3 regions of the Streptomyces sp. NPDC102462 genome follow, and region 2 is predicted to be linked to each of the others. Evidence: riboswitches for the same ligand, from Rfam matches in the RefSeq annotation. Region 2 holds a riboswitch; each other region holds the start of a gene.

Region 1 (3,106 bases), on a different contig from region 2:
GCCCCGGCCAGCGCCGAGATGGCGAGCGCGCCGGCCAGCACCCAGTGGTCCCCGGCACCGTCGAGCACCTGCCGGGCGTCGAACCGGGCCAGCGCGACCAGATACAGGGCAAGCCCCAGCCAGAACAGCACCAGCGCCGTGTGCGCGAGCCACGCCGTCGACTCCGCGACGGCCAGGGTGGCGCCGAGCGCGGCGAGTCCCTGGGTGGCGACGCAGAGCAGGAACACCGCCCCGGGCATCCGCCGCCGCAGGCCCCGTCCGACGAGGAACAGCAGCACCGGCCAGAGCACGGCGGCCAGCGCGAGCAACGCCGCGGCAAGGGTGTGCCCGCCGAGCGCGGAGATACGGGTGCCGAGCACGGTCGTCGCGGCCACGGCGCTGAGCGCGCCCGGCGTCCGCGCGGCGGCCAGCCACCGCTGCCGGTCGCGCAGCATGCCCGCGGCGCAGTCAGCGGCCAGCGCCAGCCAGGCGACACAGCCCAGCGCCAGCGTGATCAGGGACAGGACCTCGTACCCGGTCAGGTGCAGCCCCACCGAGACGATGCCGGTCGCCATCACGGCGGCCCCGGCCGCCGGCGGACGCTGCGCCCACCAGGCGCGAAGGGGTGAGGTGCCGGGCATGCGCCCGATGCTAGGGAGCACCGGGCGCACCGACGGCGTGGCACGCGCGCGTACGTCGCAAAAACGCGCGGGCGCGGGACACGGAGGGATCAGGAACGCCGCCACGCGCGCGTGGGCGCGCAGCCCGACCGGCTCAGGCCGGCCGTACCACGCTGTGGATGATCGAGTCCCCCGCGTAGTAGATCGACTCCTCGCGGACGTAGGCGCCCGGCTTCGGGGCGTGGATCATCATGCCGTTGCCGATGTAGAGACCCACGTGGCTGACGTCGTCGTAGAAGAAGACCAGGTCACCGGGTTGTGCGTTGGCGAGGGAGACCGTGGTGCCGGCCTCGACCTGGCTGTAGGTGGTGCGCGGCAGGCTGACGCCCGCGGCCTTCCAGGCGGCCTGGGTGAGCCCCGAGCAGTCGTAGGAGTCGGGTCCGGTGGCGCCCCAGACGTACGGCTTGCCGATCTGCGCGCGGGCGAACGCGATCGCCTTCTCGGCCTTGGTGGCGTAGCCGGAGCCGGACGAAGACGAAGAAGACGACGAAGAGGAGGAAGGGGAAGAAGACGAAGAAGACGACGAGGAGTCCGTGGAGTTCGACGCGTCGCTCTTCTGCCGGGCCGCCTCCTGCTCCGCCTGCTTCTTGGCCAGCTCGGCCGCCTTCCGCGCGGCCTCCTGCTGCTTGCGCTTCTCGATCGCCGCGAGCCGTGCCTTCTCCTCCGCCGTCAGCTTGGACAGCAACTGGCGCGCGGTGGAGAGCTTCTTCTGGACGGTGGCCTTGGCGGTCTGGAGTTCGTCCTGCGACTCGGTCAGTGTCTCCAGGCTCTTCGTGGCCTCCCGCCGCTTCTTCATGGTCGTCGACTGCTCGGTGACGTAGTCGTCGACCGCGGTCTTCTGGCGCGAGGTCAGCCGGCTCATCAGCTGCGTCCGGTCGAAGTAGTCCTGCGGGGTGTCCGCGAGCAGGAAGGTGGCGGTGTCGGGGGCGGCGGCCCCGGTCCGGTACTGCGCGGCGGCGAACGCCCCCAGTTCCTCACGGGCCTTGTTGAGCCGGTCCGTGCGCCGGGCGACGTCGTCCAGGAGGGTGTCGACCTGCTTGCGCTGCTTGCCGGTCCTCTCCTTGGCCGCGTTGTACTTCTCGGTCGCCGACTCGGCCTGCCGGTACAGGTCGTCGACCTTCCTCTGCACCTCCTCCACGCTCGGCCGGTCGCCGTCGGGGGAGGGGGCGGCGTTCGCCGTCTGGGAGAGCAGGGCCACGGAGGTGAGGGCGGCGGTGGCCAGGGCGGGGGTCCGTATGCCGGCCGCGCGGGTACCCGCGGAGCGTGACTTGCGATGCGACGCCAAGGGAGGCGACTCCTTCCGTGTTCCGCCTACCGAGTTAGCTGTCGGGTTCGGGCGGGTGGTTCGGAAGGGTTGCCCTACGGCCGTTCCCCGCGCGGGGGTTGGGCCGATTCACCCCAAGGTCGGTGTGGGTCCCCGGCTCCGCGCACCATGCGGGCGCGCCGGACTCGGCGGAGGCCGTGCGGCCCGGCGACGTTCGCCGGTGGGGGTCGTACGGCCTGCCCGGCACGCTAGCCAACTCGTGTGGTCCCTGTGAAGGTTGATGGGTGATATGCCCGATACATTTTCGTGACCTGACGGAGGGATTCCGTCTGGGTGACAGGGTGATTCCGTACGGTGAGCGGTCTGTGCGGCCCGCGCCCGCACCGGATCCGCCGCAGGAACCGGCCGTCTTCCCGGGGCGGCGGCGGGTTGTCGGTGGCGCGGCCTAGACTCGGAGAGCGATGAGCAGCCTCTTTGACGACAGCTTCCTGGCGGACCTCCGAGCCCCCCGCGGGCAGGAGGAGGAGCCCCCGCCACCGCCCGAGGACGATCACGCTCCGGAGCCGGTTCCGGACGATCTGTTCGGCGGGAAGTTCGACGTGCCCCCGGACCGGGACTCCTACTACGGCAACGGCGCCCCACGGCCGGTCATCGACCCGGCCACGCTCCTGCACGGGCTGAACGAAAACCAGCGCGCCGCCGTCGTGCACGCCGGCTCCCCGCTGCTCATCGTGGCCGGCGCAGGCTCCGGCAAGACCAGGGTGCTCACCCACCGCATCGCCCATCTGCTGGCGGAGCGCAAGGTGCACCCGGGGCAGATCCTCGCGATCACCTTCACCAACAAGGCCGCGGGCGAGATGAAGGAACGCGTCGAGCAGCTGGTCGGCCCGCGCGTCAACGCGATGTGGGTGATGACCTTCCACAGCGCGTGCGTGCGCATCCTGCGCCGGGAGAGCAAGCGCCTCGGCTTCACCTCGTCCTTCTCGATCTACGACGCCGCCGACTCCAAGCGGCTGATGGCCCTGGTCTGCCGCGACCTGGACCTCGATCCGAAGCGCTTCCCGCCCAAGTCCTTCAGCGCCAAGATCTCCAACCTGAAGAACGAGCTGATCGACGAGGAGGACTTCGCCGCCCAGGCCGGCGACAGCTTCGAGAAGACCCTCGCCCAGGCGTACGCGCTGTA
Region 2 (3,106 bases):
CTTGCCCGGCTGACGGAGACCTCCGCCAGATCATTGCGGTACTACGAGCGTGAGGGGCTGATCACCCCGCGCCGTCAGGACAACGGGTACCGCGACTACGACGACTACCTCGTCGACCGCGTGCTCCAGATCCGCGGTCTGCTCGACGCCGGACTGCCCACACGGATCATCAGGCAGATACTTCCGTGCCTCGATGCCCCGCGGACGATCCACTTCACGGACGCCACACCGGAGATGATCGCCACGCTGGAATGCGAGGGCGAGAAGATGGCGCGCCGCATCGACTGCCTGACTCGCAACCGCGATGCCATTAACGAGTACCTTGCGGTGGTCAAGAGCCTCGCCTGACCACTCGCTCGACACCGGACGGAAGCGTGCCGTACGACTCGTTTGACCTTGACATGTGCGTCAAGGTTGCAGGCTTGAGCCATGAACGACTCCGCCCTCTGGCACACCGAATTCGGCGACGGCACACCGATCGTCCTGATCCACGGCTACACCATCGATCACCGGCTGCTCCTGCCGCTGGAACCCGCCTTCACCGGCCGGTCCGGCTGGCGCAGGCTGTACCCCGACCTGCCCGGGCACGGCAACAGTCCGCGCCTGTCCGGCCCGACGTCGGCGGCCACGATGGCCGACGCCGTCATCGACTGGATCCGCGCCACCGTCGGCGACCGGCCCTTCGCCGTTCTCGGGCAGTCCTTCGGCGGGCAGATCGCCCGCGCCGTGACCGCGCGCTTCGGTGAGCAGGTGCTCGGCTCCGCGCTGCTCGTTCCCGTCGTCCGCTGGGGCGCCGAACGTACCCTGCCCGACAGCACCGTGGTCGAGCGCGACGACGCACTCCTTGCCCGCCTCGCCCACGAAGAGGACCTTCAACTGTTCCGTGCCGTGATGGCCCGCCACACCGAGGAGAGCTGGGCTCTCTTCGAGGAGCACATCCTCCCCGGCTGGCGGGTGCACGACCGCCGTGCCGCCGCCGAACTCGACGCGGACTTCCTCCTGCCGCAGTGGCCCGAGAGCCCGGGCGTGGTCCACCACGGCCGGCATCTTCTGCTCACCACACGTCAGGACGCCCTCGTGGGCTGGCGTGACCAGCTTGCCCTGCTCGACCACTACCCCCGCATGACCGCTGTGGTCCTCGACGGCGCCGGTCACAACCCGCAGGTCGAGTGCGCACCCGCGGTCCGTGAGGTGATCGGAGGCTGGCTCGACACCCTTCCGCGACCGAACTGAAGGCCGCGCGGGTCCGGGGGGTTATCCGTGTGCTCGCGGTCCTGCGCATGGCGTACACTGGTGGAACACCGACGCGGGGTGGAGCAGCTCGGTAGCTCGCTGGGCTCATAACCCAGAGGTCGCAGGTTCAAATCCTGTCCCCGCTACTGAAGGCTCAGGGCCGGAATCCAGTACATGGATTCCGGCCCTGAGTTTTTTCCGCCCACGGTGACGCGGCTCGCTCACGGATACGCGACCCGCTCACGGTCACGAGCCCACCGTCACGAGCGGTGATCGGACGACCGCCCTCCGCATAACAACTGACACACCGTCAAGTCCCATGGGTTGCCCGAGTTTCCGTGCGCCAGGGGCCAACTCGCCCGGTTTTCGCCGGTCATGGGCGGTAAATTCCCGTCCGAAAGCGTTAACGATCAAGTGGAACGGCTTGGAATCTGCCCGCCGGGTCTATTAACGTTCGATAACGCAGCGCGGTCGTCCCAGCCGTCACAAGAGGCGGCTCCGTGCTCACGCGCCGAATCCCGCAAGGGAACCGGGGAACCACCACCTTGGGGTGAATCACGCGGACACCGCCGTGGAGACACGGCCGGTATACGCGCGTAGGAGACCTTCCTGCTCCGAACCCGTCAGCTAACCCGGTAGGCGGAGGAAGGAAAGGAGCACGCCCGAGTGGCGTCCAACCGGCCCGCCCCACAAGCCCCGTTCGCGCCGAGCCAGTACGGCACCGAGACCTTCGGCTACGGCACCTACCGCACCGACGAGGGCCCCTGGGAGGAGTGGAACCCCACCGAGGACTCCATCCGCCCGCTGCGCGGCCGGCACCGCGTCGCCAAGCAGCGTGGCGGCGGCGGACTCGCCCGCAGCTCCGCGGTCCTCGGCGTCGGCGTGATAGCCGCCGTCGGCGCGGGGGGCATGGCGAGCGCCAACACCGGCAAGCCGCCGGTGTCCATCTCCATGCCCGACCTGCCCTCCGTCGGCTCCCTGCTCGGCGACGGCGCCGGCGCCCAGGCCACCAAGGGCTCCGCGACCGCCCTGAGCAGCGTCGGCGTGACCGAGGCCGACAGCGCCGAGGGCACCGCCGACGCCGGCGAGGCGCTGCGCAACCGCATCATGGCCCAGGCCGAGCAGCAGCAGGGCCAGGCCGAGACCAAGGCCGTCGCCGCGGCCGTGTCCGCCGCCGACCAGGAGGTCGCCGACGCGGCGGCCAAGGCGGAGAAGGAGGCCGCGGCCCGCGCCGCCGCCGCCAAGGAGAAGGCGGAGGCCGCCGCCAAGAAGAAGGCCGAGGAGGCGCGGCTGGCCGCGCTGGCCAAGCAGTACACCCTGCCGACCTCCTCGTACACGGTCACCGGCACCTTCGGCCAGGCCGGCTCCATGTGGTCCTCCGGCTACCACACCGGCCTCGACTTCGCCGCCCCCACGGGCACACTGATCAAGGCCGTCCACACCGGCACGATCACCGAGGCGGGCTGGGCCGGCTCCTACGGCTACCGCACGATCCTCACCCTGGACGACGGCACCGAGCTGTGGTTCTGCCACCAGTCGTCGATCAGCGTCAGCGTCGGGCAGAAGGTCAACACCGGGGACGTCATCGGCCGCGTGGGCGCCACGGGCAACGTCACCGGACCCCACCTCCACCTGGAGGTCCACTCCGGCGGCGCGTCCAGCGGCATCGACCCGATGGCCTGGCTGCGCGGCAAGGGCCTCAACCCCTGACCCAGACGCCAAGGGCCTCAACCCCTGACCCCCCCGGCACATCCCCGCACACCCCCCGGTTCCCCGGCGGTCCTGGCGCCCATCCCCCCGACGTCAGGGCTGCCGGTCCGGTGTTTGCACGGTCTTTGCGTACGGCGCTGGAATCGAGGCTTCCGGCGGGCGC
Region 3 (3,106 bases), on a different contig from region 2:
CGTGCTGCCGGGCGAGCCGCACCTCCACCAGCGCGTCCAGCCGGTCCTCGTCCAGGGCGTCCACCGCGGCCCGGGTCACCGCGCGGGCGTACTCGGGCGTCTGCAGCAGCCCGGGCACGACCGACGTCTCCAGCGTGCGCATCCCGCTGGCCTGCGACTCCAGGCTGATGAAGTCCCGGTAGGTGGGCGGCAGCACCCCGCGGTAGGCGTGCCACCAGCGGTGCCGGTCGCCGACGTCCTCGGAACCCGCCAACACCAGCAGCAACTCGCGCAGTTGGGCGTCCCGCACGTCGTACGCGTCGAGCAGCAGCCGCACATCGGTCGGTTTCACGCCACTCGCGCCCGTCTCGACGCGGCTCACCTTCGACTGGTGCCAGCCCACCAACCTGGCCGCCTCACCGCTCGTGAGACCGGCGCCGGTGCGCAGGGCGCGCAGTTCGGCGCCCAGTTTCCGGCGGCGTACCGCGGGACCGTGCTGCATGGGCAACTCCTTACTCCTTACGAGCCGCCCAAATACGGTCTGCCGTCGCAGAGTTCACCGCTTCGAGCGACAGATATATGCATATCTCGGTGGATGCCCCGCGTGACCGGCGCGCTGATGGCAGTCTGGCGGCGAAGCACCAGTCCGGGACCGTACTCGAACCATCCGCTCCGTGTCGGACTGCGGTCCCGTGGGAAAGGGACGACATCGCCATGGCAGACCATCTGGAAGCATCCATCACTCTGCCGAGCGATCCCGCCTCGGTCTCCGCGGCCCGCGCGCATGTGCTGAGCACCCTCGTGGAGTGGGGCCTGCCGGCGGACACGGACGCCGCCGAGACGATCCGCCTCATCGTCTCCGAACTGGCCACCAACGCCGTGCAGCACACCTTCGGCCAGTCACCCACCTTCACGGTCGACCTCGTGCTCGACCGCGACGCGCATCTGCGCATCGGTGTCACCGACAGTCATCCGCGCTTCCCGAAGAGACTCCCCGCGGCCGTCCAGCAGGACAACGGCCGCGGCATGGTCATCATCCGCTGGCTCACCGCCGAAAGCGGCGGCAAGCTGCGCGTCCGGCCCACCCGCGAGGGCGGCAAGACCATCACCGTGGAACTGCCCTGGACCGTGCCGGCCCACCCGGTGACGGCGGTGGGCCGGCAGGAGCCGTAGCCGATCGGGCACGGAGCGGTGCGCAGCCCCGCATGACGTCCGGTCAGCCCCGGCCGGCTATGTGGGGGCTGCGGCGCGGCGGGGGCGGCGGCACCCGCTCCGCCGGGTCAGCCGACCCGGCCGTACCAGACGCTCCGCGTCCAGATCTTCTGCAGCCGCACCACGTCCCCGGTCTTCGGGGCGTGCCAGATCTTCCCATGACCCGCATAGATGCCCACGTGGTAGACGTTGGAGCCCGAATGGAAGAACACCAGGTCCCCGGCCTTGCGGCTCTTGGCCGAGATATGGCGCGACTTGTTGTACTGCTGGGCGGCCGTGCGCGGCAGGCTCTTGCCCGCCTTCTTGAACGAGTACAGCGTGAGCCCGGAGCAGTCGAACCTGCGCGGACCGGTGGCGCCCCACTTGTACGGGGACCCCTTCTTGGACGCCGCGATCCGCAGCGCCTTCGTCGCCGTGGTCGCGGCCTCCGCGTCGGACGCGAGGCCGGGGGCCACGATCGAGCCGCCCACGGCGGCGATGGTCAGTGCCGAGGCCGTACCGGCCCGGGCCATCAGCGACGGGACACGATTGAGCGCAGTCATGCGCAACCCTTCGTCAGCCGCCTGTGAAGGATGACCTGTCGGATTCGGGCTGGCGAAGTTGCCCGGCCGCGTTGCCACGGCTTCACCCCAAGGGCTGCTCGGAGCGGAACAGCGTCCGCTCCGGCGACCCGTCTTGCTCGGGTCCTCCACTCCTGCCGATCCACTCCTGTCGACCGGTCATCCGGGCGGCGGCAGGACTCGGCGTCCGCCCGGACCGCCCCGCCGCGGTGGCGGGGGCTTGTCGTCAGACAGGGATCTTCACTCACAACTGTCCGAAAATCCCAACGGAACCGGGGATGTGTGGCGTTGTTCACCACTCAGCCGTTCGGCTGGACAGTGCTCTGTTCGATACCCGGCCGAGGGGGCTGCGCACCCCCGGACCAGCGCCGAAGCACCTCGGCGCGGCTGTCGACCACTCGCCGTACCCAACTCTTCCGCGCCCGAAAAAGGAAGCCGGGCTACGCCGAACAGGGGTAGACCGTTTGGACCGTTTCAGCCCGTTCTATGACGGCTCGTCGGCTCGTCGGCCCGCCGGAGGCCCAGTGTGCCCGCGTCAGCCCGCGCCGTCGGGCGGCAAGGCGACCCGGGCGGCGCGCCGCTCGCCGTCCAGTACCCGCAGTGCCCGCGCCAGGGTGGCCGTGTGCACCTCGATCTCGCCTCGCGTGTGCATCAGGGCCAGCGCGTCCCGCAGCTCCATCGCGGTGCGCACCAGGGCCTGGGCGGCCCGCAGCCCGTGGTAGGTGTGCTCGGCCCGCGCCGGATTGATCCGGCCGAGCAGGTCGACCGCCTCCAGGTAACGGTCGATCAGCTCGCTCTCGGCCCGGGTCAGCGCGGGCAGCGGCGGCAGTTCCGGCGGCAGCATCCGCGGCTCACCCCGCGTCAGCCGGGCGCGCGGCCCTGCGGCTCGGGATGACCGCGTCCACCAGCCCGTACTCCAGCGCGCCCCGGGCGTCCAGGACCAGGTCTCGCTCCAGGTCCTCGTGGACCTGCTCCGGGGTGCGGCCCGTGTGGCGCGCCAGCATCTCTTCCTGGAGCACGCGTACGCGCGCCAGTTCCGCGGCCTCGATGACCAGATCGCTCGGCTGGCCCCGCACCGGCCGCGCCAGCGAGGGCTGCTGGAGCAGCAGGCGCGCGCCCGGCAGCGTGAACCGCTTGCCCGCGGTGCCGGCCGCGATCAGCACCGCCGCCGAGGAGCCGGCCTGCCCGAGGCAGATCGTCTCCACGTCACAGGTGACGTACCGCATGGTGTCGTAGATGGCCGTCATCGCGCTGAACGAGCCGCCGGGGGAGTTGACGTACAGCGAGATGTCCTGGTCCGGGGCGCGGTGTTCCAGGTGCATGAACTGTGCCATCACGTCGTTCGCCGCGGTGTC

The links. Region 2 has a riboswitch for cyclic di-AMP ahead of ACIRFL_RS29870 (M23 family metallopeptidase). Riboswitches for the same ligand answer to the same signal wherever they lie in the genome.
Region 1: another riboswitch for cyclic di-AMP. It lies ahead of ACIRFL_RS03325 (NlpC/P60 family protein); the one in region 2 lies ahead of ACIRFL_RS29870 (M23 family metallopeptidase).
Region 3: another riboswitch for cyclic di-AMP. It lies ahead of ACIRFL_RS33155 (C40 family peptidase); the one in region 2 lies ahead of ACIRFL_RS29870 (M23 family metallopeptidase).

The regions. Positions count from the first base shown of each region.
Region 1 covers NZ_JBIWKB010000002.1:257,263-260,368, reverse strand. Annotated here, with positions in the region: gene ACIRFL_RS03330 (tellurite resistance/C4-dicarboxylate transporter family protein) at 1-620, opposite strand, end outside; gene ACIRFL_RS03325 (NlpC/P60 family protein) at 754-1,944, opposite strand; cyclic di-AMP (ydaO/yuaA leader) riboswitch at 1,953-2,124, opposite strand; gene pcrA (DNA helicase PcrA) at 2,385-3,106, shown strand, end outside.
Region 2 covers NZ_JBIWKB010000042.1:22,178-25,283, reverse strand. Annotated here, with positions in the region: gene ACIRFL_RS29885 (MerR family transcriptional regulator) at 1-348, shown strand, start outside; gene ACIRFL_RS29880 (alpha/beta fold hydrolase) at 430-1,233, shown strand; tRNA gene ACIRFL_RS29875 (tRNA-Met) at 1,306-1,379, shown strand; cyclic di-AMP (ydaO/yuaA leader) riboswitch at 1,733-1,892, shown strand; gene ACIRFL_RS29870 (M23 family metallopeptidase) at 1,900-2,943, shown strand.
Region 3 covers NZ_JBIWKB010000052.1:7,634-10,739, reverse strand. Annotated here, with positions in the region: gene ACIRFL_RS33165 (helix-turn-helix domain-containing protein) at 1-481, opposite strand, end outside; gene ACIRFL_RS33160 (ATP-binding protein) at 694-1,152, shown strand; gene ACIRFL_RS33155 (C40 family peptidase) at 1,260-1,733, opposite strand; cyclic di-AMP (ydaO/yuaA leader) riboswitch at 1,737-1,947, opposite strand; gene ACIRFL_RS33150 (hypothetical protein) at 2,287-2,595, opposite strand; gene ACIRFL_RS33145 (ATP-dependent Clp protease proteolytic subunit) at 2,603-3,106, opposite strand, start outside.